Regions from separate parts of the Mesorhizobium sp. WSM4845 genome, predicted to be linked through region 4. Evidence: predicted binding sites of a transcription regulator. Region 4 holds the regulator's gene; each other region holds the start of a gene.
What was found. The regulator PhoB, encoded in region 4, activates phosphate uptake and scavenging genes when phosphate is short. The targets are predictions, from matches to a motif close to TGTCATNNANCTGTCAT.
Positions count from the first base shown of each region.

Region 1: phnC (phosphonate ABC transporter ATP-binding protein) is a predicted target of PhoB. The motif match lies at 3,668-3,684, and genes of this name have one in related genera.
Region 2: AC0L2C_RS12345 (BtaA family protein) is a predicted target of PhoB. The motif match lies at 6,288-6,304, and genes of this name have one in related genera.
Region 3: AC0L2C_RS15265 (ceramide glucosyltransferase) is a predicted target of PhoB. The motif match lies at 3,597-3,613, and genes of this name have one in related genera.

Region 1 covers NZ_JBVVQA010000009.1:46,756-54,309, forward strand. The annotation lists gene phnE (phosphonate ABC transporter, permease protein PhnE) at 1-616, opposite strand, end outside; gene phnE (phosphonate ABC transporter, permease protein PhnE) at 621-1,595, opposite strand; gene phnD (phosphonate ABC transporter substrate-binding protein) at 1,672-2,580, opposite strand; gene phnC (phosphonate ABC transporter ATP-binding protein) at 2,741-3,598, opposite strand; gene AC0L2C_RS12760 (DapH/DapD/GlmU-related protein) at 3,814-4,431, opposite strand; gene phnL (phosphonate C-P lyase system protein PhnL) at 4,428-5,135, opposite strand; gene phnK (phosphonate C-P lyase system protein PhnK) at 5,138-5,914, opposite strand; gene AC0L2C_RS12775 (alpha-D-ribose 1-methylphosphonate 5-phosphate C-P-lyase PhnJ) at 5,911-6,822, opposite strand; gene AC0L2C_RS12780 (carbon-phosphorus lyase complex subunit) at 6,819-7,554, opposite strand, start outside.
Region 2 covers NZ_JBVVQA010000008.1:181,505-189,058, forward strand. The annotation lists gene AC0L2C_RS12325 (lytic murein transglycosylase) at 103-1,281, opposite strand; gene AC0L2C_RS12330 (glycoside hydrolase family 25 protein) at 1,361-2,152, opposite strand; gene AC0L2C_RS12335 (serine hydrolase domain-containing protein) at 2,376-3,755, shown strand; gene AC0L2C_RS12340 (class I SAM-dependent methyltransferase) at 4,308-4,994, opposite strand; gene AC0L2C_RS12345 (BtaA family protein) at 4,991-6,238, opposite strand; gene AC0L2C_RS12350 (hydantoinase B/oxoprolinase family protein) at 6,449-7,554, opposite strand, start outside.
Region 3 covers NZ_JBVVQA010000011.1:137,373-144,926, reverse strand. The annotation lists gene AC0L2C_RS15285 (acetylornithine transaminase) at 1-784, shown strand, start outside; gene argF (ornithine carbamoyltransferase) at 801-1,712, shown strand; gene AC0L2C_RS15275 (Hsp33 family molecular chaperone) at 1,875-2,885, shown strand; gene apaG (Co2+/Mg2+ efflux protein ApaG) at 3,083-3,475, opposite strand; gene AC0L2C_RS15265 (ceramide glucosyltransferase) at 3,733-4,887, shown strand; gene AC0L2C_RS15260 (O-succinylhomoserine sulfhydrylase) at 4,934-6,124, opposite strand; SAM riboswitch at 6,199-6,276, opposite strand; gene AC0L2C_RS15255 (2'-deoxycytidine 5'-triphosphate deaminase) at 6,402-7,496, shown strand.
Region 4 covers NZ_JBVVQA010000014.1:78,534-86,087, forward strand. The annotation lists gene AC0L2C_RS17435 (sugar ABC transporter permease) at 1-292, opposite strand, end outside; gene xylF (D-xylose ABC transporter substrate-binding protein) at 433-1,473, opposite strand; gene AC0L2C_RS17445 (ROK family protein) at 1,740-2,987, shown strand; gene AC0L2C_RS17450 (hypothetical protein) at 3,223-3,606, opposite strand; gene AC0L2C_RS17455 (hypothetical protein) at 3,749-4,000, opposite strand; gene phoB (phosphate regulon transcriptional regulator PhoB) at 4,180-4,869, opposite strand; gene phoU (phosphate signaling complex protein PhoU) at 4,886-5,593, opposite strand; gene pstB (phosphate ABC transporter ATP-binding protein PstB) at 5,629-6,444, opposite strand; gene pstA (phosphate ABC transporter permease PstA) at 6,457-7,554, opposite strand, start outside.

The DNA.
Region 1 (7,554 bases), on a different contig from region 4:
GCAGCGGTTTGCGCGGTGTCACAGAACTGCCCTTGGCGATGTCAAAGACGACGGTTTCGGCGCCGCGCGTCACGGTGACCACGTTTGGCGTGACGGCGATCTGGCCATCGGCAAGGGTGACGATCGCCGCCACGACGGCGTTTTCGCGCACCGTTTCAGGCACCGCAGGAGCGGATTGGCCCGACGGGGCGGCCGGGTTCTCGGCAGTTGGCGCGCCAGGCGCCATGAACGAATCCTGCGACGACTTGTTGGTCGCGATCGCCGGTGCCGGCACTGCCTCGACCTGCCGCTCGATGACGGCCATCTGCTTGGCCACCCAGTCGGGATCTGGATTGGATCCCAGTTTGGAGAAGCGGGAGTAGTCGATCGTCAGATGATTGTCCTTGAACTCGATGTCGGGCCGGATTTCGTAGGACACCCAGTCGGCGAGATACGCGCCGGCAAGGTTCCAGTTCGCCTTTTCGAGAACGGCGGCGACCGAGAAGAACCACGAACAATAGAAGGTGTAGAGAATGCAAAGAAGCATGCCGATCGGAGTGGCGTAGCGCTTCCACAACGAGCGCCGGAACGCCTCCGGATGGCGAGCGGCGATGTCGTTGATGGCGTCAGCATTCATTGCACTACTCTCCGCGCCCGTATGCGAACGCCTGCCGGCCGACAAGACGATGTCTCAGCCATGCCGAAAGCTGGTCGACGGCGACGATCGTGCAGAACAGCAGGAAGACGATGGCGATGGTCTTGGCCTCATGGCCTCGGCCGATCGAAAGACGCAGGGATTCGCCGATGCCGCCGGCGCCGACGGCGCCAAGTATGGTCGAAGCGCGCACATTGATCTCGAAGCGGAGCAGGAAATAGCTGATGAAGTTGGGCAGGACCTGGGGCACTATGCCGAACCACACCCGCTCGACCCAGTTGGCGCCAACGGCGCGCAAGCCTTCCTCAGGTTTCATGTCGGCATTTTCGACGACTTCGAAGAACATTTTTCCGAGCGCGCCGACGGTATGGATGCTGACCGCAATGATCGCAGGAATCGGCCCTAGCGAGAAAATCGCCAGAAAAAAGCCGGCAATGACAATTTCCGGAAAGGCGCGGACGATTTCAAGGAAGCGGCGCGTGAAGAAACGGAGCCAGCGGCTGGCCGTGATATTGCCTGCAGCGAAGAAGCAGAGCAGGAAACCGAATGTGGCGCCCACCAGCGTCGAAAACAGGGCGATGTTCAGCGTCTCGGCCATCCGGTGGAAATACTCCGGAATGTAGATGCCCTGGGTCAGGTAGACCCGGCCTTCCGGGTAGTCGAACTTGAGGCTGCCGTCGTCATAGGGGGACGGCAGGTCGAACAGCGCACGCGCCGGGTCGAACCAGTCGCGCGGCTTCAACTCGGCGAAAAAGTCGGCGACGTAGGGAAGGCGGTCGAAGAACTTTCCGGCGTTGGTTTCGTTGGCGAACCAGAGCGAGCCGGAGAGTGCAAGAAACAGGACAACCAGGCCGCCGATCGTGTAAAGGCGCCGGCGGGCGGCAAGATCGCGCCAGTGCCGCTCGACGGTGGCTCCCTCCGGTGAAAGCGTGGGCGCGCGGTAAATTTCGGTCGCACTCATCGATGTTTTTCCCGGCCCCTGATGCGGCAACGCCGCCGGCGGCACATGGCCCCGGCGGCGTTGTGGCAGTTTGTTTCTACGAGCCGATCTTCGCCTTACGGGCGTCGATGATCGGCTGGTAGAATTCCGGGGTAACCGGCGAATAGCCCTTGTAATCGCCGCCTTGAATTGCCGAGAAACAGGCCGGATCGGTTTCCGGAAGCTTGGTCAGGAAATCGGTGATCTTCTGCCTGGTGCCGGCGTCGATCGACGTACGCAATACCAGCGGGCCGTTCGGGATCAGGGGCGACTGCCACAGTTCGATGAGGTCATCCATCTTGAGGACGCCCTTGTCGACCATCTTGCGCAGATTGCCCGAGCTGTAGCCGTCGTTGAAGTCGCCGACGCCGGAGGCCCAGGTGGTGCCGGCATCGAACGTGCCCTTCAGGACTTCAAGGACAAGCTGTTCATGGCCGCCGCCGAAACCGGTCGACGCGAAGTAGCTCTTCACATCCATGCCGATGTCCTTGGGCAGTGACGTGACCGGGATCAGGTAACCAGAAGTCGAATCGGGATCGGCGAAACCGAGTTTCTTGCCCTTCATGTCAGCGAGCGTCTTGATGCCGGAATCAGCACGGGCGACCATGACCGCACGGTAGCCGGTCGAGCCGTCGGTCTGGATCGTCGTCAGGATCGGTTGAACCGCGTCCTTGTTTTCGAGATAGACCTTGGCGTAGGCAGAAGCGCCGAGTTCGGCAAAGTCGAGCGTGCCGCCGAGCAGGCCCTGGATGACGCCGTCGTAGTCGGCGGCCGGGAACAGCGAAACTTTTTCGACGCCGAGGACTTGCTTGATGTGGTCGGCGAAGCACTGGTAGTTGCGCAGGCGGTCGGCTTCGTTCTCGCCGCCCAGAATGCCGACGCGGAATTCTTTCAGGTCCTGTGCCTGGACTGCGCCCATCGCCATGGCGAGGATGGAAACGGCACCGAAAAGTATTTTTCTAAACATTTCGCGTCTCTCCTGTTGGTTCCGGCATCGCGCCGGCAGCGTTCGAATTTTGACGGCGCTTTGTTATGCCCGGCCTTGATGCGGACTGGCGGTCCAGGCGCTCTTTCGTCGTCTGCTTTCGTATACTCGTATACCGGTATCCATTTGCCGGATCGTGGACCTAGTAGCCGGGAAATGCGGGCTCGAGCGGTCCGGCGGATGCGACGATCTTTTGCTTGATGGTGACGCTGGTCGAAGTGATCGCCTCGGAGATTTCGCCGCCATTGCTGTCGGCGCCATAGACCATGCGCACGGCCTCCCGATTGAGCTCTTCGGGCGGGCCGTCGAACACCACCTTGCCGGCGGCCATGCCGATGATGCGGTTGCAATAGGTGCGCGCGGTATCCAGCGTGTGCAGATTGGTGACCACGGTGAGGCCCTCGCGCAGATTGATGTCCTGCAGCGAATCCATCACCACCTTGGCGTTGAGCGGGTCGAGCGAGGCGATCGGCTCGTCGGCGAGGATGACTTTCGGCTGCTGCATCATGGCACGGGCAATCGCAACACGCTGCTGCTGGCCGCCGGACAAGGTGCCGGCCGGCTGCAGCGCCGTGCGGGCGATGTCGAGACGTTCGAGCGCCGCGATCGCCTCGGCCCGTTCCTCGCGGGAGAAGACACCGAGCAGATTAACAAGGGTCGAGCGGTGATTGAGCCGGCCGAGCAGCACATTGGTCAGCACGTCAAGGCGCGGCACCAGGTTGAATTGCTGAAAAATCATGGCGCAATCGCGCTGCCAGCGCCTGAGCAGCGAGCCGCGCAGGCTCGAGACTTCGGCGCCGTCAAAGAAAATCGAGCCCTGGCTGGGATCGATGAGCCGGTTGATCATGCGTAAAAGCGTCGACTTGCCGGCGCCCGAGCGGCCGATGATGCCGACCATCTGGCCTTGAGGGATCGAGATATCGACATTGCTGACGGCGGTGTTCCTGCCAAACCGGCGGGTGACGCCGCGGATCTCGAGCGTGGCTGAGGTTGCTGACATGGGCAGTTCCAGTCCAGTCGCGTTTCGAAGGTCTGTTAACCTTCGCTAGCGCAGCCGCGTGAAACCGCGGTGTCGGATTGATGTCAGTTTTGTTACCGTCCACAGCTTGGAAGGGGCGAGCCGGCGGCCGCAGTTCGATCAAGTGAATGGTGAATGGTGAATGGTGACAAGAACGGCTTCCCTGCCGCCATTCACTATTGACCATTCACCATTCACTAACCGCCATGCTTCTCCAAAAACGCCTCCGCCGATAGCTGGCGAAAATCGACGAGCGCGGCGCGCAGGCGGGCGTGGTCCCAATCCCACCAGGCAAGTGCCCGATAGCGTTCCGCCGTGCGGCGGTCGAAGCGTTCGCGGATCGGTTTGGCCGGCACGCCGCCGACGATGGTGTAGGGCGCGACGTCCTTCGACACCACGGCGCCGGCGCCGACCGTCGCACCATCGCCGACGCTGACGCCGGGCAGGATGGTCGAGCCGTGGCCAAGCCAGGTGTCGTGGCCGATGGTGACCCGTTTGGCGCGGCGCTGGGCAAAGAATTCGCTCTCGTGCTCGGCGTCGTCCCAATAGTCAGAGGCGCGATAGGTGAAATGGTGTAGCGTCGGCCGCCAGGTCGGATGGTTGGTGGCGTTGATGCGCACACTGGCGGCGATGTTGGCGAATTTGCCGATCGTCGCGCACCAGGCGCTGCAGTCCTGCATCATGTAGGAATAGTCACCGAGCGTACTTTCCGAAAGCCGGCAGCGTTCGGCGATTTCGGTCCAGCGGCCGAGCGTCGAGTTGTCGACTTCCGCTGTCTCGTGGACAAGCGGCGTTTCCGACAGTTTTCGGGTCATGCGGCGATTTTCCCGGCGGCAAAAGCGGTCACGTCGATGACGCGGTCGGCCACTGCCTCGCGCACGTCGTGGTCGTGGAAGATGCCAAGCAGGGCGACGCCGGCCGCCTTCTTGGCCGCGATCAGTGCAATCACCACGTCGCGGTTGCTGGCGTCGAGCGAAGCGGTCGGCTCGTCGAGCAGCAGGATCGGGTGCTCGGTGATGAAGCCGCGCGCGATGTTGACGCGCTGCTGCTCGCCGCCGGAAAAGGTCGCCGGCGGCAGTGCCCAGAGCTTTTCCGGCAGGTTGAGCTGCGCCAGCAAGGCGCACGCCTTGCTGCGCGCGACCTCACGGTCCTCGCCGCGCTCGACCAGCGGTTCGGCGACGACATCCAGCGCCGAGACGCGCGGCACTGTGCGCAGGAACTGGCTGACATAGCCGATCGTGAGGCGGCGCACGGCAAGCACGGTGCGTGGGCTGGCCGTCGCCAGATCGATGAGCCCGTCCTCGTGCTGGACAATGATCTGGCCTGCGTCGACGGCATAGTTGCCGTAGAGCATCTTCAGGATCGAGCTCTTGCCGACGCCGGAGGGGCCGCCGAGCACGGCACATTCGCCGCTCCTGATCGAGAACGACACGCCGGCGACGACCGGCAGTTTGATGCCGTCACGCAGATGCATGGTGAAGCTCTTGGCGACATCGGAGACGACGAGCGGGGTTGCCATGATCACACCTGCAGAATGGAAGAAACGAGAAGCTGGGTGTAGGGCGCACGGGGATCGTCAAGCACGCGATCGGTGAGGCCGCTTTCGACGACGCGGCCGTCCTTCATCACCATCATGCGTTGCGACAGCAGACGCGCCACCGCAAGGTCATGGGTGACGACGATCGCCGCCAGGCCGAGATCGGTGACCAGGCCGCGCAACAGGTCGAGCAGGCGCGCCTGCACCGAGACGTCGAGGCCGCCGGTCGGCTCGTCCATGAACACCAGCCGCGGCCCGGTGACGAGGTTGCGGGCGATCTGCAGGCGCTGGCGCATGCCGCCGGAAAAGGCGCGCGGTTCGTCGTCGATACGGTCCTCGTCGATCTCGACGCGCGACAGCCAGTCGACGGCGGTAGCGCGGATTTTGCCATAGTGACGGTCGCCGACCGCCATCAGCCGCTCGCCGACATTGGCGCCGGCCGACACCGTCATGCGCAGCCCGTCGGCGGGGTTCTGATGGACAAAACCCCAGTCGGTGCGCATCAGGAAGCGGCGCTCGGCCTCGCTCATGCGGTAAAGCTCGCGGAACTGGCCGTCGCGCATGCGGTAGCTGGCGGTGCCTGAACTCGGCAGCAATCTGGTCGACAGGCAGTTGAGCAGCGTCGTCTTGCCGGATCCGGATTCGCCGACCACTGCCAGCACCTCGCCCGGCCACAGATCGAAGCTGACGTTCTCGCAACCAATGCGCGAGCCGTAGAACTTGGACAGCGCGGAAACGCGCAGCAGCGGTTCGTCCGTCATTGCGCCGGCTCCCTTTTTTCCAGGGCAGGAGGGGTCTCGGGCGCAAGGTGGCCGCGATGCCCTTGCTCGCGCCGCTTCTCGCAATGGTCGGTATCGGAGCAGACGAACATGTGGCCGCCATGGTCGTCGAGGATGACCTCGTCGAGATAGATGTTTTCGGCCGCGCACAGTGCGCAGGGCTGGTCGAAGGTCTGCACCTCGAACGGATGGTCCTCGAAGTCGAGGCTGACGACGTCGGTAAAAGGCGGCAGCGCATAGATGCGCTTTTCGCGGCCGGCACCAAACAGTTGCAGAGCCGGCGAACGGTGCATTTTCGGGTTATCGAACTTCGGCGTCGGCGACGGGTCCATCACATAGCGACCCTCGACCTTGACCGGATAGGCGTAGGTGGTGGCGATGCGGCCGTGCCTGGCGATGTCTTCGTAGAGTTTTACATGCATGAGGCCGTATTCCTCCAGCGCATGCATTTTGCGCGTTTCCGTCTCGCGCGGCTCGAGGAAGCGCAGCGGCTCGGGGATCGGCACCTGGTAAACCAGCACCTGGCCCGTGGTCAGCGGATGTTCGGGGATGCGGTGGCGGGTCTGGATGATGGTCGCCTTTGCCGTCTCGGTGGTGACGGCGACATTGGCGACCTTCTTGAAGAAGGCGCGGATTGAAACCGCATTGGTGGTGTCGTCGGCGCCCTGGTCGATGACCTTCAGCACATCGTGCGGGCCGATGATCGAGGCGGTGACCTGGACGCCGCCGGTGCCCCAGCCATAGGGCATCGGCATTTCGCGCGAGGCAAACGGCACCTGGTAGCCAGGAATGGCGATGCCCTTGAGGATCGCGCGGCGGATCATCCGCTTGGTCTGCTCGTCGAGATAGGCGAAGTTGTAGGTGGCGATATCGGTCGGTTGTGCGGTCATTCCGCGGCCTCCCTTTTTTCATCGGCCTTGCCGGCGTTTTCGCGGCCGTCGTGCTCGGCGCGCATGCGGCGCACCAGGTCGAGCTCGGCCTGGAAGTCGACATAGTGCGGCAGCTTCAGATGCTCGACGAAACCGGTCGCCTGGACATTGTCGGAATGCGAGATGACGAATTCCTCGTCCTGGGCAGCGGCGACGACATCTTCGCCGAATTCGGTTGCACGAAGCGCGCGGTCGCAGAGCGCCATGGCCATCGCCTTGCGCTCGCTCTGGCCGAAGACGAGGCCGTAGCCGCGGGTGAATTGCGGCGGCGCCTTGGCCGAGCCCTTAAACTGGTTGACCATCTGGCACTCGGTGACACGCGCAGAACCGAACGGTACGGCGAAAGGCAGCTCCGGCACGTCGAGTTCCAGCTCGACCTCGCCGATGCGAACCTCGCCGACGAAGGGATGGTTGCGGGCATAGCCGCGCTGGGTGGAATAGCCGAGCGCCAGCAAAAAACCCTCGTCGCCGCGTGACAGCGCCTGCAGGCGGATGTCGCGCGCCATCGGGAACTCCAGCGGCTCGCGGGTGATGTCGCCGGGGACATGGTCCTGCGGCATGTCGCCGTCAGGCTCGATCAGGCCTTCGCGGGCAAGGATGGCAGAGACGCGCGGCATGGCTTCCGCGTCGCTGGCGCGCTGCAGCGGCTCGGCGACATCGCCGCCGGCGGCAAGCTCGGGATCGAGCAACCTA
Region 2 (7,554 bases), on a different contig from region 4:
CACCATTCACCATTCACCATTCACCATTCACTAATCACTACTCACTACTCACTACTACTCACTACTATACTCACTACTCACTACTCACTACTCGCTAACCTGCTACAGCTTCGCCAAAAGCTCCGGTGTCGGCCAGCCGTCGACCGGCAGGCCTAGCCGCATCTGCTCCTTGCGGATCGCTTCGCGGGTGTTGGTGCCCAGGATGCCGTCGACCGTTCCCACGTCATAGCCTCTGGCCTCGAGCTTTGTCTGCAATGCCCTCATCTGGTCGCCGTTGAGGCCGGGTTCGGGATTGCGCGGGTCGAATTGCGGCGCACCCGCCAGCCGCGCGGCGAGATTTGCCGCGGTCAGCGCATAGGTGAAGGACTGGTTCCATTCGAGGTAGACGTCGAAATTGTCGTAGACCAGGAAGGCTGGCCCCTTGCGGCCCATAGGCAGTGCGAGGCCTGCCTTCAGGCCGTTGTCGACAAGCGGCGTGCTGTTCGGGTTGGTGACACCCCACTGAGCCCATCGCGCCAGCGGCAGCTTGTTGGTGCGGCCGGTCTGGTCCCATGGCAAGTCGTCCGGCACGCGGACTTCCTCGATCCAGGGCTGGTCGCGTTTCCAGCCGCGCGACGTGATCTTGTTGGCCGTGGTCATGATCACATCAGGCGCGCTGCCGCGCAGGTCGATCACTTCGTCGCCGTCGCCGTCGACGCCTCGGCCGAGATAGTCGGAAGGCAGCATCTGCGTCTGGCCGATTTCGCCCGCCCAGGCGCCGGTGACGTCGGCCGGGACCACGCCGCGATCGATCAGCGTCAACAATGGCACGATCTGGGGCCGGAAGAGCTGCGGGCGACGACAGTCGTGAGAGAGCGTGACCAACGCGTTCAGCGTTTGGAAATCGCCCTGCACGGCGCCGAAATCGGTTTCCAGCGCCCAGAAGGCGGCAATGACCGGGGCCTGAACGCCGAATTCGCGATCGGCGCGGGCAAACACGTCGGCATATTCCTTTAAGACGACCGCGCCCTGCTTCAGCCGATAGGCCGATATCATGCGGTTCGAAAACTCGATGAAGGTCTGGGTAAAGACGCCTTGGGCGCGATCTCGCGCCAGCACCTTTCCATCGAGAGCGGCGGTTTCCAGCGCCTCAAGTCCGGCAGTGCCGATGCCGGCGTTCTTCGCCTCGGCCGCAACGCCGTGCTTCCATGCCTCGAAATCGCCGCCGCATTGCTGTGCCACCGCCGGCGCCGCCGTGGCGGCCAGAAACAGCGCCGCGAGAATTTCCAAGCGCAATCGCATCGCCATCCTCCGAGAAGATTACCGGCGGTTGCAGGCGTCCTTCATTCGCTGTGTCGAAAAGCAGGCTGCAGGCCCGCTGTCAACGGGTGTTCTGCCGCAGCCATTTGTTCCAGGTGGCTTCCGAGCCGTTGAACACGTTGATATCGGCCTTCCCTGAGATGCCCGGCACAATACCGGTTCCGGTGTACTGCCAGAAGGTGAACGGGTGGCTGCCGTATCTTTTGCGCGGATGGCCGGCCACCGAACGCAGCCAGTAGGGATAGCCGCGGAAGGCCGACAGGCCGTTGTCGTCGAAGAAATCGATCGAGGTGTAGATGATCGGCTTCTTGCCATAGTGCTTTTCGACGATTTCGAGGAAAGTGCTCATCTCGCTGCGCACCGTGGCCGCATTGGGGCGCAGCTTGCAGGTCGGCGATTGCGGGTTCCATTCCATGTCGAGAACCGGCGGCATTGCCGAGCGGTCTCTGGGCACGTTCTGGATGAACCAGCGCGCCTGCGTCGCGGCCGGTGTGCAGAAATAGTAGAAATGATAGGCGGCGCGCGGAATTCCGGCGGCTTTCGTGCGGCTCCAATGCTCGTTGAAATACGCGTCGAAGCGATCGCCACCTTCCGTCGCCTTGACGAAAACGAAGGAAATGCCGCTTGCCCTGGCCGCCGGCCAATCGACCGAGGTCTGGTATTTGGAGACGTCGGTGCCATGGACGGCATAGCTCCACGGCGCGCCGCTGTCCCACTCATGCGGGTCGGAGTCGTCAAAACGGGGTGCGCGCACCGCAACGCTCGGCGCGCCCGATGAGGGAGGCGCAAGATCGTCGACGGTCGAGCAGGCGCCCAGCAGCGTCAGCAAGATGAAAGCCGCGAAACGGCGCATCGCTACTCCTGAACCGGTTTCAGCCGGCCGCTGATGGGTTGTTGCTGCAGGTGGTCCCTCGACCGTGCCCCCAAGCGATCGCCCCACAGGACCGCTCTCCTATCCCTGGTGTATCGCTGATCATGGTTGATATTCCGTTGACAGCGCTCGACCAGAACCGCGATTTTGCCGAAGCAATGACGGCAAATCGATGGCATAGATGAGCTTCCGGGGGAATCGGAAAATGCAGATTGCTCTGAGGCTGGTGAAGTGGCTGCTCGGGCTGGCCGTATTGGCGGTCGCAGCACTCGCTGCCTGGCTGTATCTGGCGCCGCCGGAACTGATCCGCGTCGGCTCGGGCTATACGGCCAAGATCGTTTGCTCGAATGTCTTTATCGCCGGACGCGATGCCGATGAGGTGCTCGCAGTCGACGTGCAGGCGCCGGGCCATCCACTGCTGCGGCTGATGAGGATGTCCGTCGACAAGGAACAGGTCACGGTTTCGGCCGGGCTGTTCGGCGTGTTCGGCAAGAGCGTCGCCGTCGTTCGAGACGGGCTTGGCTGCACCGCGGTTCCGGGCGGCGACATCGCCCGGGCCAAAGCAGTCGCCGGGCCGGCGCTGACACCGCCGCCGCCGCTCGACGCGCTCTGGCCGGAGGGCGACAAGGTCGACGCATCGCAAAACCCCGAGATCGCGAAAATCCTCGACGATCCTGCAATGACCGGCGCCGGTATGCGGGCGGTGGTGGTGGTCAAGAACGGCCGCATCGTCGCCGAGCGTTATGGCGCAGGCTTTACCCAAAAGACGCCGCTGCTTGGCTGGTCGATGACCAAGACGGTCAATGCCGCGATCGTCGGCACGCTGGTGAAGGACGGCAAGATGGTGATGACGAACCAGGGCCTGTTCGGGCCCTGGAAAGCGGACGGCCGCGCCGCCATCAGCCTCGCCAACATGATGGCGATGTCGAGCGGGCTGGAGTTCAACGAGGATTATGGCGACGTCACCGACGTGACGCGGATGCTCTACCTCGAGCCTGATATGGCGGGCTTTGCCGGATCCAAGCCGCTGACCGGCGAGGTGGGCAAGGTATTTTCCTATTCAAGCGGCACGGCAGCGATGCTGTCGCGGCTTTGGCAGGATGCGGTCGGCGACAAGGACAAGGCGCTGGCGTGGCCAAGGATTGCGCTGTTCGACCCGCTCGGCATGCAGAGCGCGGTGCTGGAGACCGACGAGCACGGCACCTTCGTCGGCTCGTCCTATCTCTACGCCACCGCCCGCGACTGGGCGCGCTTCGGCCAGTTCCTGCTGCAGGATGGTGTCTGGAACGGCCAGGAGGTCCTGCCTGCGGGCTTCGTCGCCTGGATGCGGGAAGCCGCACCCGCCTCGAAAGTCTACGGCAGGGGCCAGGTGTGGATCGAGGGTCCGGGCGACGAGGAGAGTCCCGGCGCCGGTATCGCTGCGGGCTTGCCTGGGGATAGCTATTGGATGGAAGGCCATGACGGGCAGACGGTCGCCATCATCCCCTCGGCGCAGCTTGTGGTGGTGCGGCTCGGCCTGACGCCGGCCAAGCTCGGCTACCGGCCGCAGATCATGCTGGCAGCACTGGTGAAGGCGCTGCATTAGAGGAATGCGGCGATCGCTCGCCGCAGGGTCTACGCAGCTGTCACCAAAGGCCTTGCACGATCAACACGCGCCCGCTCATCGGGCGAGGAGCGAAGCGACGCGACCGATCTTGGGATTCCGTGACCTTGGAGCGCTGCTGCGGTGCAGAACCTTCGATCGCGGAGCGAGGCGCCCCCCTCTGTCCTGCCGGACATCTCCCCCACAAGGAGGGAGATTGGCAGCTCGCGCGCCTCACCCTTCTTTCAACGTTGAAGATTGGCGAAGCCGGACGCGACATCTGATCTCCCCCCAAGTGGGGGAGATGTCCGGCAGGACAGAGGGGGGCGCGACGGATCACTGCTGTTTTCGTTCTGAGCCGCTGCATTCTTCGGCTGATGTCACGGAATGGACCCAGGTTCTGCGCCGTGTCGCTTCGCTCCTTGCTTGACCTAGGATGACGAAGGCGCGGGGGCTTATGGCTAATCGCAGACGTTGGAGATTGGCGGTTGCAGGCCGGTCGGCAGCGACCCTCCACAGGGCTCAGTCAAAGAGCAAATCCTCTGGGCTGCGGAACTAGATGGCGATCCTGGTCACAGCCAGCCAGGCGTAACCGCGATAAAGCGTTCTAAACCGAAGGGTTGCGCCGACTCTTGCAGATTCCGATTCCAGGACGTCCCGCAGGGCCTCGCGCGGCTCGACGTGGAATTTTCTCAGCCAGCCGCGCAGCAGCGTGCGGAACCAGCGGGGCAGGGCTTCCTGCTGGCCGAAATCGACGACGTGCAGCGAACCGCCGGGTGACAGGGCTGCAAGTGCCGCGCAAATCGTCTTCTCCCAGCCGGGGATCATCGACAGCGAATACGAGACAAAAATGCGGTCAAAGCTTTCGACGGAAAATAGCGCCTTCGCGTCGAAATCAGTGGCGTCGCCGCGCGCCAGCTTGGCGCGGCCGGAGAGACCTTCGCGGGCAATGGCAGCGGTGGCCGTTTCCAGCATCTCGGCTGAAATATCGAGACCGAAGAAGCGGGCGTCGGGATAAAGCCGGGCGGCGAGGACGATGTTGCGGCCGGTGCCGCAGCCAAGCTCGAGCACGGTGCCGCCGGCGGGCACATTCAGCCCCGCGATCAGCCGGTCGCGGCCGAGCAGGTAGTATTTGCGGGTCAGGTCGTAGACGTGGCGCTGCCAGCGGTAGACGCCGTCCATCAGTTCGCCGTGCCCGGCCGGCGGTTCGCCGTGCCTGGCCGGCAGGTCGGTCGCGCTCATGCGGCTTGCTTCACATAAAGGTGGAAGCCGCCATAGATGGCCGAACGGTCGCGGGCCGAGAATTCGCGCGACGCCTCGTCCGCATAGCTCCACTGGTCGAGCAGCGAATTCGAGACCCGGCCGGGCAACAGGCTGGGTTCGGCCGCGGTGCGGAAGATGACGCGAGCATCGGTCGACGCGGTACGGGTGATCTCGGCCCACAGCGCATTGAGCTGGTCGTCGTTCATCCAGTCTTGCGCGTCGAGCAGGACGAAGCGGTCGACCGAACCGGCATCCTTGCCGGCAAGGAATTCGATCAGATTGGCATGGTGGATGGCGACGCGGTCGACATTGTTGCGGATTGCCTGGTAGTTGCGTTTTTCGAGGTAGGCAGGCAGCGCCGCCTCGCCGGGATTGGGGTAGCGGCGGGCAAAAGCCTGCCAGGCGAAATAGTTGTTCTCCAGCGGAAAATCGCAGGCGAGCTTTTCCAGCCGGGCCTTCAGCACGCTGGCCATGGTGCCGTCGCCCGAGGTGATCAGCGAATCGTACTGCGCCGGCGGAATGCCGAGGCCGAACAGCGAGGCTTTTCGCGATGTTGCCCATTTCAGCAGCGGTTTTTCGAAGACCGGCGCCAGCTCGTCGTCGAAGAAGCGGCGCTGGTCGGCCAGGCTTTTGGCTTCCATGATGCCGGCCGGATCGACGCCGAAGAATTTGGCGGTGCGGTGGCCCATGGCGATGAACAGGCCGAGCAGTCCGGTCTGGTAGAAATTGCGGTCGAAGACGGCGATGCGGCGACGCCGGCGCCAGTTGCGATGTTCCCAGTAATGGCGGCTGACCGGGTCGAGATGCGGCGCGATGAAACGGTCGTAGGCTTGCGAATTGTGACGGGTCTCGGCAGCGCCGAAGAAACGGAACAGGTCGCCCTGCGACGGCAGATGGCGCACCGCTTCGAGCTTCATGCGGTTCAGCGCGATATGGGCGGCGTTGAGATCGACGGCGTCGACCCTTTCGGGTGACCGGGTGAGATAGGCAAGGATGTTACAGCCGCCCGAGGCGATGGTGACGACGCGGTGGCCCTGGCCAAGCTGCATCGCCTCCATGTCGACGTCGGGGTCTTCCCAGATCTGCGGATAGACGAGGCCGGAAAACAGCAAGGCGAAGAGCCGCTCGGAGAGGCCTGCCTTCGACAGCGGGCGGTTCTGGTAGACGGCCTTGCCAACTTGCTTGCCGCGGCGAAAAACCAGTTCTGCGGAAACATCCGTCATGACAAGGCGATTCCCCGTTTGCTCTGGCGCAAGCGGGTAGCGCAGGTGGATGACAGGCCGGTGACAGTCGGAGGCATCGATAATTCTACTCCGGCGGTCATCTGACGCGGTTTTCTGCGCTTCCGATGCTCACGGACCCAAATGTCCGCTCCGCTTCGGTTCTCGAAAACCACCCCACCTGACTCGCCAGAGCGAATTCTGGATGCCTCCTTAGAGGCGGCCAAATCCGCCCGGCGTCGGCGTCGTCACGATGACGGCTTCACCGGCCTCGAGCAGCGTCTGGTCGCAAGCCTTCAGGACTTCGATGCGGCCATCCTTGCGGCGGACCTTGGTCGAGCCGACCTCGCCATCGCCGCCGCCGTCCAGGCCTTGCGGCGGGCGGTTGCGATGTGAAGACAGGATCGCGCATTCCATCTTTTCGAGGAAACGGATGGTGCGCTCGGTGCCGTCGCCGGCACTCCATTTGCCTTTGCCGCCGGAACCTTCGCGGATGTGGAAATCCTCGAGCAGGACGGGGAAGCGCAACTCCAGCACTTCCGGGTCGGTTAGGCGCGAATTGGTCATGTGGGTGTGGACGCCGGAGATGCCGGCAAAGCTGCGGCCGTTGTTCATCCGGCCTGCCGGCGAGCCGGAGCAGATCGTCTCGTAATACTGGTACTGCTTGTTGCCGAAGGTGAGGTTGTTCATCGTGCCTTGCGCATTGGCCATCGCGCCCATGGCGCCGAACAGCGCATTGGTGACATGCTGCGAGGTCTCGACATTGCCGGCGACGACCGCGGCCGGGTAGGTCGGCTTCAGCATGCAACCCTCGGGAATGATGATGTTGATCGGTCTCAGGCACCCGGCATTCATCGGGATCATGTCCTCGACCATGACGCGGAAGGCATAGAGCACGGCTGCACGGGCGACCGGCTCGGGGGCGTTGAAGTTGTTCTTCATGACCGGCGATGTGCCGGTGAAGTCGACGGTTGCCTCGCGCTTTTGCCGGTCGACCGATATCTTCACCTTGATGATTTGGCCGGTGTCGGTCGGATACTCGTATACGGAGCTGTCGGGCAGCCGCTCCAGCACGCGGCGCACGCTTTCGGCGGCATTGTCCTGGACATGGCCCATATAGGCCTCGACCACGCCAAGGCCGAAATGCGCGACCATCTCGCGCAACTCGGCAACGCCCTTTTCATTGGCGGCAATCTGCGCCTTGAGGTCGGCGATGTTCTGATGCGGATTGCGCGCCGGGTAGGGGTGGTCGGCGAGCAGCGTCTCCAGCTCCTTCTCGCGGAACCGGCCGCGATCGACGATGCGGAAATTGTCGAACA
Region 3 (7,554 bases), on a different contig from region 4:
CGCCGGCGGCCAGTATAAATACCTGGAAGGTTTCGGCCCCAAGGTCGAAGGTTTCGACCAGGTCGGCTTCGACGACATCGACGCCGCCGAAAAGGCGATCACATCAGAGACCGCCGCGATCCTGATCGAGCCGGTGCAGGGCGAGGGCGGTATCCGCCCGGTGCCGACGCAGTCGCTGAAGCGGCTGAGGCAGCTCTGCGAACAGCATGATCTGCTGCTGATCTTCGACGAGGTCCAGTGCGGCATCGGCCGCACCGGAAAACTGTTCGCGCATGAATGGGCTGGCGTCACGCCCGACATCATGGCGGTCGCCAAGGGCATCGGCGGCGGCTTCCCGGTGGGCGCCTGCCTCGCCACCGACGAGGCCGCTGTCGGCATGACCGCCGGCGTGCACGGCACCACTTTCGGCGGCAATCCGCTGGCGATGGCGGTCGGCAACGCCGTGCTCGACGTCGTGCTGGCAGACGGTTTTCTGGAGGATGTGCAGCGCAAGGCGTTGCTGCTGAAGCAGGGGCTGGCGGGTGTCGCCGACGAATTTCCCGATGTCATTGAAGACATCAGAGGCAGCGGCCTGATGCTCGGCCTGAAATGCGCCGCGCCCAACACCAAGGTGAACATGGCGTTGCGCGACCAGCATCTGCTGGCGGTTCCGGCCGGCGACAACGTTCTTCGCCTGCTGCCGCCGCTCACCGTCACCGACGCCGAGATCCATGCGGCGCTCGACCGCATCCGCGCCGGCGCCCGGGGCCTGTCGGACGCCATCGCCGCGGCTGCGGCGAAATAACAGTCGGAAGACCCACATGAGCCTTCGCCATTTCACCGATCTTTCCGCCGTTTCCGAGGGCGATCTGCGCCTTATGCTGGACGATGCCGTCGTGCGAAAGGCAAGGCTCAAGGCTGGCGAGCGGACAAAACCGCTCGAAGGCAAGGTGCTGGCGATGATCTTCGACAAGCCGTCGACGCGCACGCGCGTGTCCTTCGACGTCGGCATGCGCCAGCTCGGCGGCGAGACCATCATGCTGACCGGCGCCGAGATGCAGCTCGGCCGCTCCGAAACCATCGCCGACACGGCCAAGGTGCTGTCGCGCTATGTCGATGCGATCATGATCCGCACCACGTCGCATGACCGGCTGCTGGAGCTGACCGAGAACGCCACCGTCCCCGTCATCAACGGGTTGACCGACGATACCCATCCCTGCCAGCTGATGGCCGACATCATGACCTTCGAGGAGCATCGCGGCCCGGTCGCCGGCAAGACCATCGCCTGGACCGGCGACGGCAACAACGTGCTGCATTCGCTGCTGGAGGCCTCGGCGCGGTTCCGCTTCAACCTCAACGTCGCCGTGCCGGAAGGCAGCGAGCCGGCGCAGAAGCATGTCGACTGGTCGAGGGCGCATGGCGGCAAGTTGAACTTCACCCGCTCGCCCGAGGAGGCCGTCCACGAGGCCGACTGTGTCGTTACCGATTGCTGGGTGTCGATGGGCCAGGAGCACCGTGCTCGCGGCCACAATGTCTTCTCACCCTATCAGGTCAATGCGGCACTGATGGCGAAGGCAAAGTCCGACGCCTTGTTCATGCACTGCCTGCCGGCGCATCGCGGCGAGGAGGTCACCGACGAAGTCATCGACGGCCCGCATTCGGTGGTGTTCGACGAGGCCGAGAACCGGCTCCACGCCCAGAAGGCGGTTTTGGCCTGGTGCCTCGGCGCTTGATCCGGGCTGCTGTGATCCTGGTCACCGTGATCCGGGCCGCCTTGATCCCGGCCGCCTTGATCCGGGAGTGCGTGATGCCTATCTCAGGCGCATCACGCAAATCGAGCGCGTTTCGACGCATGCGCCCCGGAGGGCGGCATCGCCGCGCCCCGGAGCTTTGTCATGTTGGAAACCCGTCAATTGGCTGAACATCAACCCAAACTCGGCGAATTCGGCTACGCCGGCGACGATCATGTCGTGCCCTTCGAGGTCGGCCCGCTCGACGTGCGCGGCCGTACCGTCCAGCTCGGGCCGATGCTCGACGCGATCCTCGGCCGGCATGACTATCCCGAGCCGGTCGCCCGCTTGCTGGCGGAAGCTTGCGTGCTGACGGTGCTGCTCGGCACTTCGCTCAAATTCGAAGGCAAGTTCATCCTGCAGACCCGCACCGACGGGCCGGTCGACATGCTGGTGGCGGATTTTTCCACGCCGCATGCGCTGCGCGCCTATGCCCGCTTCGACGCCGACCGGCTGGAGGCACTGACGTCTGCCGGCGAGACCTCGCAGCGGACGCTGCTTGGCAGCGGTGTCCTGGCGCTGACCATCGACCAGGGCGCCCACACGCAGCGCTATCAGGGCATCGTCCAGCTCGACGGCGAGACGCTGGAGGAGGCCGCGCGCACCTATTTCCGGCAGTCGGAGCAGATCCCGACCGATCTCAGGCTTTCGGTGGCCAAGCTGTTGACGCCCGGCATCGGCGGTGCCCGCGAGCAATGGCGCGCCGGTGGCATCCTGGCACAGTTCCTGCCGCAATCGCCCGAACGCATGCGCGTGCCCGACCTTCCGGGTGGCGACGGCGATCCGCGCGAGGAGATCCATGATCCGGCCGACAATTCCTGGCAGGAACTGCTGGCGTTGCTTGGCACCATCGAGCCGACGGAACTGATCGACCCGACGATCGGCGCCGAGCGGTTGCTTTACCGGCTGTTCCACGAGCACGGCGTGCGCGTCTTCGGCGGCGTGCCGGTAGCCGACCAGTGCTCATGCTCCAGGGAGAAGATCCGCGGCATTCTCGGAGGCTTCTCCGCCGACGAGATCAGGGACAGCACCGAGGATGGCGGCATTCACGTCGCCTGCGAATTCTGCTCAAAGCAATATGACTTCGACCCGGCGGAATTTGCTGCGGCTCAATAGAATTGAAATCACCGACGAAGCGTTGGCGCTGCCCCTCACCCTTACCCTCTCCCCGTGAAGAACGGGGAGAGGGGGCGCCAGCGTTGCGACAGGTTGTCCAGTTGATAGATGGGTTCCCTTTTACCCGTTCACTATACGGGGAGAAGGTGCCGGCAGGCGGATGAGGGGCAGCACGACCTTCCGGCCATCTATCTCTCTCAGTTCACCGTCCGCCGCGTGCCCGGCAGGTCGAGCGAAAAGGCGGGGATGGCGACGTCGAACGTCTCACCCCGCTTATTGCGCATCGTGTAGTGGCCGACCATGATGCCGGATGGCGTCGAGAGTGGGCAGCCAGACGTATACTGATAACTATCGCCGGGATTGAGTTCAGGCTGGTCGCCGACAACGCCGGCGCCGCGCACCTCCTCGACCCGGCCGGTGCCGTCGGTGATCTGCCAGTAGCGCGACAGAAGCTGCACGAATTCATCCGACTGGTTGTCGATGGTCACCTGGTAGCCCCAGACATAGCGGTTCTCCGACGGGTCGGAGCGATCTTCCAGATAGAACGGCCTGACCTGCACTTCGATGTCGCGCGTGACGGCGCTGTACATAAATCACTCCACACTATGCAGACGGAACATTCGACCCTCTCCGCAGTTCGGTCAACGGGGTGCGTCCCCCGGTGTCTGCCATCGTTGCCCGAATTTGTTAAGCGCAGGTGCCGAACAACAATGTCATTTAAGTGACACGTGACAATGATGGTGTGCAGGGCCGGGGATGGTGTGCAGGGCCGGGCGACTCAGCATTCTGTCGAACTGTTGAAAACGGCTTTCATGCGGCCGGTTTTTTCTGGAGCGACCAGATATTGATGGAATTGACAGTCACAGCCGCCTTGCTTTCCATAGCTCTGCTTGTTGTCAATCTCGCCAGCATCCTGCTGGCTTCGTTGAAGCTGAAGCGGCCTGGCAGGATCACGCCGCCAGCCGCCAAGGCGCCGCCGGTGTCGATCGTCGTGCCGTCGCGCGGCGTCGAGCCGTTTACCGAGGAGACGCTCGAGCGCGCCTTCTCTCTCGACTGGCCGCACTATGAGCTCATCTTCTGCGTCGCCCATGCCGATGACCCGGTGGTCGGGCCGATCACCGATGCGATCGCCCGCTTTCCGGCCGTGCCGGCCCGGCTGCTGGTCGGCGACGACCGCATCAGCGGCAATCCGAAACTCAACAATTGCGTGAAGGCCTGGGAGGCCACGCGCCACCACTGGGTCATCCTTGCCGATTCCAACGTCTTGATGCCGAGGGACTATGTCCAGCATCTGATGACGGCATGGCGGCAGGACACCGGCCTCGTCTGCTCGACGCCGATCGGCTCGCGGCCGGACGGGTTCTGGGCGGAGGTCGAATGCGCTTTCCTCAACACGCTGCAGGCGCGCTGGCAATATACCGGCGAGGCGCTCGGCCTCGGTTTCGCCCAGGGCAAGAGCATGCTGTGGAACAAGCCATTGCTCGACGCCAATGGCGGCATCCGTGCGCTTGCCGCCGAGATTGCCGAGGATGCCGCCGCGACCAAGCTGGTCAACGGGCTCGGACTGCGCGTCAATCTCGTTGCCGCGCCCTTCGAACAGCCGCTCGGCTTGCGCACATTTGGCGAAATCTGGTCGCGCCAGGCCCGCTGGGCACGCCTGCGTCGCGTCACCTTCCCACTGTTTTTCGCGCCCGAGATCCTGATCGGAGCGGCGCCGCCGCTGGTGCTTGCGCTGGTTGCGGCAGCAGGCGCCGGTTTCAGCCTGCCGGCTACCGCCATCGCCGTGCTGATAGTCGCCTATCTGCCGGAATGCGCTCTCGCCTCGGCCAAGGGCTGGCACCTGTCGCTGCGCATGATCCCGGCGATGGTTGCGCGGGACGTGATGCTTCCCGCCATCTGGGTGCGCGGCTGGCTCAGCGGTGCCGTCGACTGGCGCGGCAACACGATGACCATCCAAACCAGCGCCGTTGCGGAATTGGAAGAGACGCCGTCGGGCGCCTGACGGCGCCTGCTTTGCAGATCAGAGCGCAGCAGTTCGGCGCGTATCCCTACCTGGCGGCTTTCAAGGCCTGCTCGATGTCTTCGAGCAGGTCGTCAGTGTCCTCCAGTCCGACGGACAGCCTGAGCGTGCCTGGCCCGATGCCAAGTTCGGCCCGCGCCTCGTCGCTCAGATTCTTGTGTGTCGTCGTCGCCGGATGGGTGATCAGGCTCTTGGCGTCACCGAGATTGTTGGAGATCAGTACGACATCGAGCGCGTTCTGGAAGGCGAAGGCCGCCTGCTTGCCTCCCTTGACGTCGAGGCAGATCAGCGTCGAGCCGCCCGACATCTGCTTCTTGACGATCGCCGCCTGCGGGTGATCGGCGCGGCCGGGATAGATGACACGGACAATTTCCGATCGCTCGGCGAGGAAGTCCGCGATCCGGCCGGCACTTTCCGTCTGCTGGCGCACGCGCAGCGGCAGCGTCTCCAGGCCCTTCAGCAGCGTCCAGGCATTGAAGGGCGAGAGGCTGGGACCGGTGTGGCGGAAGTAGTCGTGCAAATTCTCGTCGATCCACTTCTTGTCCGACAGGATGATGCCGCCGAGGCAGCGCCCCTGGCCGTCGATGTGCTTGGTCGCCGAATAGACGACGATATGGGCGCCGAGTTGCAACGGCTTCTGCTGCAAGGGCGTGGCAAAGACGTTGTCGACGATCAGCCGCGCGCCGATCGAATCGGCAAGCGAGGCTACGGCTGCGATGTCGACGACCTCCAGCGTTGGATTGGTCGGGCTTTCAAGGAAGAACAACTTGGTGTTGGGCCTGACCGCCTTTTCCCAATTGGCGATGTCGGTGCCGTCGACCAGCGTCGCCTCGATGCCGTATTTCGGCGCCAGCGTCTCGACCACCCAGCGACAGGAGCCGAACAGCGCGCGCGCCGCCACGATGTGGTCGCCGGCCCGGGCACTGCACAGCAACGCCGCCGTCACCGCCGCCATGCCGGATGCGGTGGCGCGGGCATCTTCGGCACCTTCCAGCGCACACATGCGCTTCTCGAACATGTCGACCGTCGGATTGGCATAGCGCGAATAGATGAAGCCCGGTTCCTCGCCCTTGAAGCGGGCTTCCGCCGCTTGCGCCGTGTCGTAGACATAGCCTTGCGTGAGATACATCGCCTCGGAGGTTTCGCCGAAGCCGGAACGCAGCGTTCCTGCATGCACGAGGGCGGTCTGAGGCTTCCAGTTGCGCGTTTTGCTCGTCATCACCTTGTTCCAAACACAAAAAAATGGTCCAAACACAAAAAAACCGGCCGCGAAAGTCGCAACCGGTCGTACGGCCTTTCGGCCCGACGGTCCTTTAGCGACTTGTTTAACGTGGCTGCAAGCCGACCGGCCAAATCACCACGGGATAACGATCCTTTAGACCTGCGCAGCGCTTGCGTCAATTGCCGGCATGATTAAGAGGTTTGTACCAGCGGGTTCCACGGCAAGAACCTGCGGCAAGACGAGACCACGCCCGGCCTTCGAGCGGAGCCAGACTTTGCGGCAGACAGGCATTCTTCCGGATCAGGATATTTCCGCGCTGTACCAGTCGGGCGCGCTGAAGTCGCCGCGCGCGCTCGACGCCGACCAGGTTCAGCCGGCCAGCCTGGACCTCAGGCTTGGCGACAAGGCCTGGCGGGTGCGCGCCTCCTTCCTGCCCGGCCCCAACCACAGGGTTGCTGAAAAACTCGACCGCCTGAAGCTGCACGAAATCAATCTCACCGATGGTGCGGTGCTGGAGACGGGCTGCGTCTATATCGTGCCGCTGCTCGAGAGCCTGGCGCTTCCGGCAAACATTTCCGCCTCGGCCAACCCAAAAAGCTCGACCGGGCGGCTCGACATCTTCACCCGCGTGATGACCGATCGCGGCCACGAGTTCGACAAGATCGCTGCCGGCTACAACGGCCCGCTCTATCTCGAAGTTAGCCCGCGCACCTTTCCGATCGTCGTCCGCGCCGGCTCGCGGCTGTCGCAGATCCGGTTCCGCACCGGCAACGCGCTTTTGTCGGAAAGCGAGCTGCACGAATTGCACCGTGCCGAGACGCTCGTCGCCACCGAGCCGCCGAACATTTCCGGCGGCGGCATCGCACTGTCGATCGACCTCGATGGCGACAAGGACGGGCTGGTCGGCTACCGCGGCAAGCACCACACCGGCCTGGTCGATGTCGACAAGCGCGCCGCGCAGGATGTCGTCGATTTCTGGGACCCGCTCTACAAGAGCGGTGCCGGCGAACTGGTGCTCGATCCGGACGAATTTTATATCCTCGTCAGCCAGGAAGCGGTGCATGTGCCGCCGCTCTATGCCGCCGAGATGACGCCCTTCGATCCGCTGGTCGGCGAATTCCGCGTCCACTATGCCGGTTTCTTCGATCCGGGTTTCGGCCATTCGGCCTCGGGCGGCACCGGCAGTCGGGCCGTGCTCGAAGTGCGCAGCCACGAAGTGCCGTTCATCCTCGATCACGGCCAGATCGTCGGACGGCTGGTCTACGAGCACATGCTGAAGCGGCCGCAGGCGCTCTACGGCACAGATCTCGGCTCGAACTATCAGGCGCAGGGCCTGAAACTGTCCAAGCATTTTCGCGCCGCGCGCTGATCGCCCACTATGATCAGACCATGCTTGCCTGACCTTACGGGTCGTGCTTGGCTGTCTT
Region 4 (7,554 bases):
CTTCGACGGAGCCGACCGAAAGATCGATGTTGCGCATCACGATGACCAGCACCATGCCGGTCGCCATGATCGCGACCGAGGAAGTCTGCACCGACAGGTTCCAGAGATTGCGCGGCGTGAGGAACAGCCCGCCCGACAGGATGTGGATTCCAACCCAGATGATCAGCAGCGCGCCGACCATGCCGAGCATGCGTATGTCGAGCTCGGTCGCCTTGAGGAAGCGGCCGAAGGGGCTGAGCTCGGATTCACGCGCCCGATCAGCAACCGGCGTGTTGGAAGTCGTGTCGGTCATGATGTCCTCCCACCGTTGCCGTCTGCCGCGGATGCCGGAAGCAGCTTAGAAATTACCCGCGAGACGCGGAAAAACAACTCTTTTGAAAAAAACGCCGCGGCGTGAAGCCGCGGCTTTTCAGGTTTTTTGGCGAAGGCGGATCAGTTGCAGACCGGGACGGTGCCCGCCGCCACGCCGGCGCAGACCTCTTCCTGCTTGATCCAGCCGGCGTCGATGACGACGTTGAGATTGTCCCTGGTGATGGCAATCGGCGTCAGGAACAGCGACTTGACGACATTGCCGCCCGGCGTGGTGAAATCCTTGACGCCGGCAATGTCTGTCATCGGCTTGCCGTCGGCCAGCTGCGAGGCGATCTCGGCGGCGTTCTTGCCGAGCTCGCGCGCGTCTTTCCACACCGATACGGTCTGTGTGCCGAGCGCGATACGGTTCAGCGCGGCATGGTCGCCGTCCTGGCCCGAAACCGGGACGGATCCGGCCAGGCCTTGCGCCGTCAGCGCCGCGACGACGCCACCGGCGGTGCCGTCATTGGCGGCAACCACCGCATCGACCTTGTTGTCGTTGGCGGTCAGGAACTGTTCCATGTTCTTCTGGGCGTTGGCGGGAAGCCAGCCGTCCGTATAAGCCTCGCCGACATTCTTGATCTTGCCGCTGTCGATGGCATCCTTGAGCACTTCCATGGAGCCGGCGAACAGGAAATCGGCATTAGGGTCGGCGCCCGAGCCCTTGATGAAGACGTAATTGCCTTCCGGCGCCACCTTGAACACTTCGCGGGCCTGCATGCGGCCGACTTCCTGGTTGTCGAAGGTCAGATAGAAGACGTCCTTGTTCTCGATCAGCCGGTCATAGCCGACGACCGGAATGCCTTCGTCCAGCGCCTTCTGCACCGCCGGACCGATGGCCGAGGCATCCTGCGCAAGGATGATCAGCGCGTTGGCGCCCTGCGAGATCAGGCTTTCGACGTCGGTCAGCTGCTTGCCGGGATTGGACTGTGCGTCAGCGGAGATATATTTGTCGCCGGCGGCCTCGATCGCCGCCTTCATGGCGGCTTCGTCGGTCTTCCAACGCTCTTCCTGGAAGTTCGACCACGAAACGCCAATGACCTTGTCCTTGGCCTGCGCGGCCGACGCGAGCGTCAGCGACATGGCGACCCCCGCCAGAATGGCGGCTGCGAATCTCTTCATGATATTCCTCCCTGCGCCGCGTAGGGCGCGACCAACTGGCCCGAAGGCCGGCACAAAGGCTCTATTTTTTCGAGCCTCGAAAAAATACTGGTCCAACGCCGAACCGCTGTCAACACCAATTCTGATGGATTTTGAGGTCCTGTCGGGCTTTTTTTCGAGGCTCGGAATAAATAATGACAGCCCCTTCTGCTTCTGCCAGTATTTGTCGGCATTACCGACGGCCTTCCGATTCATGAGCGGCCGCGGCGATGAGGAGGAAACAAAAAATGTCGGTGGGAATCCGTCATGACGATCTGCGCCGGCGCAACCGGGCGATGGTGATTTCGGCCGTGCGCCGGGCAGGCCAGCCGTCGCGGACCGAGATCGCCGCGACCACCGGCCTCAGCCATTCGACCATATCCGCGATCTCTGCCGACCTGATCCAGGAAGGCATCCTGGCCGAGAGCAAGGCGAGCGAGACGGTTTCGCTGAAACGCGGCCGGCCGCAGGTCGGCCTCAGCCTCAATCCGCAAGCCGCTGCGGTGTTGGCCGTCGTGTTGTCGCTGAATTTCCTGTCGGTCGCCGTCATCGATTATGCCGGACAAGTGGTCGCCGAGGAACAGCGCCGGCTGGACACGCTGACCATGTCGCGCGACGAGCTGATCGGCGAATGTGTCGCCATCGTCCGGCGCCGGCTCGAAGATCCCGACCTCGATGTCCAAAGCGTCGCCCGCATCGCGCTGGCGATCCAGGGCATCACCGATTCCCACGCGCGCGCCATGTTGTGGTCGCCGATCACGCCGCAGACGAACATCGCCTTCGCCGACATTCTGGAACGCGAGTTCGGCATCCCGGCCATCATGGAGAACGACTGCAACATGATGGCCGTGGCGCTGCGCTGGCGCCACCCGGATCGCTACCGCGACGATTTCATCGCCATCCTGCTCTCGCACGGCATCGGTATGGGGCTGGTGCTGAAGGGCGAGCTGTTCACCGGCACCCACTCCTCGGGCGGCGAATTCGGCCACATGATCCATCGGCCGGGCGGCGCGCTTTGCCGCTGCGGGCGGCGCGGCTGCGTCGAGGCTTATGCCGGCAACTACGCCATCTGGCGCAATGCAAGGCAATTGAGCGAAAACGCCGAGCCGGTCGCCGATGTCAGCGACGCCGAGATGCGGGCACTGGCGGCCCGGGCGCGCGAGATGGACGGACCGGAGCGCGAAGCCTACCGCAAGGCCGGCGAGGCGCTCGGCTTCGGGCTCGGCAGCCTGTTCGCGCTGATCGATCCGGCGCCCGTGGCCATGGTCGGCGCCAGCGCTGCCGCCTTCGACCTGATCGAGCCGGCGCTGCGCGAGGCTATCGCCCAGACCGCCGGCGGCCAGCATTCGGGTTCGATTTCCTTCGACACCGAGCCGAACGAGTTGCCGCTGATCCGCGAAGGCTGCGCCATGCGGGCGCTAAGCTTCGTCGACCAGGAGATTTTCGCGCCGAGCATCCAGGCACGAGCCGGCTCGGTCGGAAAGAACGTGGCTTGAAGGATTCCCGGGTCGCGACTTGGGGTGTGTTGAGATTCAGGTCAGGCCGAGTCGAGAATGGTGGGTTCCGAGAACCGGAGCGGAGCGTACTTTTGGGTACGTCAGCACCGGAAGCGCAGGTATCAGCCGTTCGCAGGCCGGCATCACCTGAACCATCAGCTAGGCCGTGAACTCATAAATGCGGGGATGACCAAGATGGGTGAAATGGGAAGCTGTCCTTAAAGGTTGCGGAGGTTCAGCCGGGGATAGGGGTGCGGAAGCCGTGAGTGTCGCAAAGCTTTTTGGCCCTGCCATCGATTTTGGAGTCACTATCAATTTCTTCGACTTCGACAGCCCCATCTGTCTTATGCGCAAAGAAGAGAATGGAGGTCGACACGCTGCCACCATTCGTAAGCCCACAAAGGTAGACACCCCCACTTTCTCCTATGCGAGCCATCGCGATCCACACTATTGGTTCCGTCGAGATGGCAAGGTGCTTCCGGATTGCAAGCTTCAAGGGAGCTACATCGCTAAGCGTGATGTCGTGGGGAAAGGTTTTCTCGGTGGCATCTTGAGCTAATGCCGAACTAGTCCACGCTCCGACGACAATCCATGCAAGAAGAATTAAACCTCGCGTCATCCGAACTCCACCGGTGCAAGTTGCCTTTGTGATTAGGATGATTGCGAAGGGAAGGTATTCCAAGTCGGAAAGCGTCCGCAATGGATCGCTTTCCGACTGAGGCTTTCATATTGAGGCGGAATCTGATCTCGCTAGGAGGTCGCTATAGCAAGAACCCGGTCATCCATTCCGCGCTGTAGAATCCTGCGGCAAGTATGATAGCGATGGCAACCAGTCCGGTCCAAATACCCCGCATAGCGAAGGGCGACAAAATAGCCATTGCGGGGATACCAACCCGGACCAATGCTGATCTCAGATAGATTTCCTTGTTCGCATAGTTCCAGGAGCCGCCCTCCTCGGTCCCTCCGTCATTCCCCAAGGATAGCACCGCTGCGCAGCCGGTGGTGGCCAGCATGCGGCCGCCTTCGAAGCTTCGAGATAGTCAAGGACGAGCAACAGGAGGAAAACGCAAAGAGATGCTAGGACTGCCATTTCGATGAGGCTCGGCTTGCGGACCATCATGGCCACTACTGTATGTCGCCGCGGTTCCGCTTTCCACCCATGCCGGTCATGCCGAATTTATGAGTTCACGACCTAGTCTTCCCTGATCGCATAGCCCGCGCCGCGGATGGTGCGGATGACATCGGGCATGCGACCATTGTTGACCGCCTTGCGCAACCGGCCGACATGGACGTCCACCGTGCGCTCGTCGATGTAGATCGTCTCGCCCCAGACATTGTCGAGCAACTGGCTGCGCGAGAAGACCCGGCCGGGGTGGCGCATCATGAATTCGAGCAGCCGGAATTCGGTCGGCCCGAGCCGGATCTCGCTCTTCTTGCGATAGACCCTGTGCGATTCACGATCGAGCATGATGTCGCCGACCTTGAGCACGCTGGACAGCACTTCGGGCTTGGCGCGGCGCAGCAGCGCCTTGACTCTGGCCATGAATTCCGGTGTCGAGAACGGCTTGACCAGATAGTCGTCGGCTCCGGTCGAAAGGCCGCGCACCCGGTCGCTCTCCTCGCCGCGCGCGGTCAGCATGATGATCGGCAGCCGCTCGGTTTCGGGGCGCACCCGAAGGCGCCGGCAAAGCTCGATGCCGGAAACCGCCGGCACCATCCAGTCGAGCACCAAAAGATCGGGCACGTTTTCCTGCAGCCGGATTTCGGCCTCGTCGCCGCGCGTCACCACCTCGACCTGATAGCCTTCGGATTCAAGATTGTAACGGAGGAGGACGCCCAGCGGCTCTTCATCCTCCACCACCATGATGCGCGGCGCGATCATCGGCCGGTTACTCCTGTCATGTCGCCAGCGCCGACATCGTCGTTTCGTCGAGCTTCGGGCGATCCGCCGGCAATTGCTGCCCGGTCACGACAAAATAGGCGTTTTCGGCGATGTTGGTGACATGATCGCCGATACGCTCGAGATTCTTGGCGCAGAACAGAAGGTGCGTGCAGGCGGTGATGTTGCGTGGGTCCTCCATCATGTAGGTCAGGAGCTCGCGAAAAACCGCCGTGTATTTCACGTCGATCTTCTGGTCGTCGGCGCGCAGTTCCTTCAACGCGCCGGCATCGCGCGACACATAGTGCTCAACCACGCCGCGCAGCTGCACAAGAACGAGATCCGCCATCGCATCGATACCGTGCGACAGATTCCGCGGCGTCGCGCTCTGCCCGACTGCGCTGACCCGCTTGGCTATGTTCTTGGCCAGATCGCCGATGCGCTCGAGATCGCCGGCCATGCGGATTGCGCCAACCACGGCGCGCAGATCCTGCGCCATCGGCTGCCGTTTGGCGATCAGCGTGATGGCGCTGTCGTCGAGTTCGCGCTGCCGCGCATCCATGATGGCGTCGTCCGAGACGACGCGCTGCGCCATCGCATTGTCCGACGCAAGCAACGCGCGGATCGAGGCCGCGACCATTGCGGCGGCGAGCTCGTCCATGTCGCGGATCAGCCGGTCGATGTGCTCCAGTTCCTCGTCGAAAGATGCGACGGTGTGTTCACCCATGGTGCTGTCCTCGTGTTCGAAATTCGCCGGACCGCTCAGCCGAACCGGCCGGTGATGTAGTCCTGGGTGCGCTTGTCGTCGGGGTTGGTGAACATCTTGTCGGTCGCGCCCTCCTCGACCAGATACCCGAGATGGAACATCGCCGTGCGTTGCGACACGCGCGCCGCCTGCTGCATCGAATGGGTGACGATGACGATCGTATAATTCTGGCGCAGTTCGTCGATCAGTTCCTCGACGCGGGCGGTGGCGATTGGATCGAGCGCCGAACAGGGCTCGTCCATCAGGATCACTTCCGGCGACACGGCGATGGCGCGCGCAATGCAAAGACGCTGCTGCTGTCCGCCGGACAGACCGGTTCCCGACTCGAGTAGGCGATCCTTGACCTCGTTAAACAGGCCGGCCTTCTTCAGGCTCGATTCGACGATGCCGTCCAACTCGGCCTTGCTCCTGGCCAGGCCGTGGATGCGCGGACCGTAGGCGACGTTTTCGTAGATCGACTTCGGAAACGGGTTCGGCTTCTGGAATACCATGCCGACGCGAGCTCGCAGCTCGACGACATCGATTTTCGGATCGTAGACGTCCTCGCCGTCGAGCGTGATCTTGCCGCTCACCCGCGCGATATCGATGGTGTCGTTCATTCGGTTCAGGCAACGCAGGAACGTCGACTTGCCGCAGCCCGATGGCCCGATCAACGCCGTCACCTGATGCTCGCGGACATCGAGATCGACGTCGAACAGAGCTCGCTTCTCGCCGTAGTGAACAGAGACCTTTTCGCCCTTCATCTTGATCGAAGGGGCGTTGGTTGCGCTGCTCAGTTTCTGCTCGACGCCGGCTTCCGTCATGATGTTCATATCCTCTACTCCTTACCAGCGCCGCTCGAAGCGCCTGCGCAGTATCACCGCGATGGCATTCATGATGACCAAAAACACCAGCAAAATCAAAATCGCCGCCGAAGTCTTCTGCTGGAACCCCGCTTCCGGGAAATCCGCCCACATGAAAATCTGCACCGGCAGGATCGTCGCGGGATCGGTGAAGCCGCCGGGAATGTCGACGATGAAGGCGACCATGCCGATCATCAGCAACGGCGCGGTTTCGCCGAGCGCATGCGCCATTCCGAGGATGGTGCCGGTCATGATGCCCGGCATCGCCAGTGGCAGGACGTGATGGAATACGGTCTGGACCTTGGACGCTCCGATGCCAAGCGCCGCCTCGCGGATCGAAGGCGGCACGGCGCGCAGCGAAGCGCGCGAGGCGATAATGATGATCGGCAGGGTCATCAGCGCCAGCACCATGCCGCCGACCACCGGGGCTGAGCGCGGCATGCCGAAGAAATTCAGGAATACGGCAAGTCCAAGCAGGCCGAAGACGATCGAAGGCACCGCCGCCAGATTGTTGATATTCACTTCGATCATCGTCGTCAGCCGGTTCTTGGGCGCAAATTCCTCAAGATAGATCGCCGCTGAAACGCCGATCGGGAAGGCGATTGCGAGGGTTACGATCATGGTCAGGAACGATCCGACGACCGCGCCCCAGACACCAGCCAATTCCGGCTCGCGGCTTGCGCCGGTGAAGAAGAAGATCGAGTTGAACCGGCTTTCGATCAGGCCGGCGCTCTTCAGCGTGTCGAGCCAGACGATCACCTTGTCCGAAATCTTTCGCGATGCTTCCGGCGTCTCGATGACGCGCAGGAATGCCTGGCCGCTCGCGGCGGGCGCCGTGCTGTCCAGCGCCTCGATCACCGTGCCTTTTGCGATCACCGTGCCGTTGGCCGCAGACGACAGCGAGGTCAGCTTGACCGTGCCGCCATTGAACGCGACCAGCAGCGACGACGCGCCGCTCGTCAGCGTAAACATGCCGTTTTCGCCCTCGGTCGCACCATGGCCGCGCGCCAGCGCCAGCATGGCATCGTCGCCGAAGGTCAGATCGATGTCGCCGCTGGTTTCCGAAGGCGTGACGCTTGT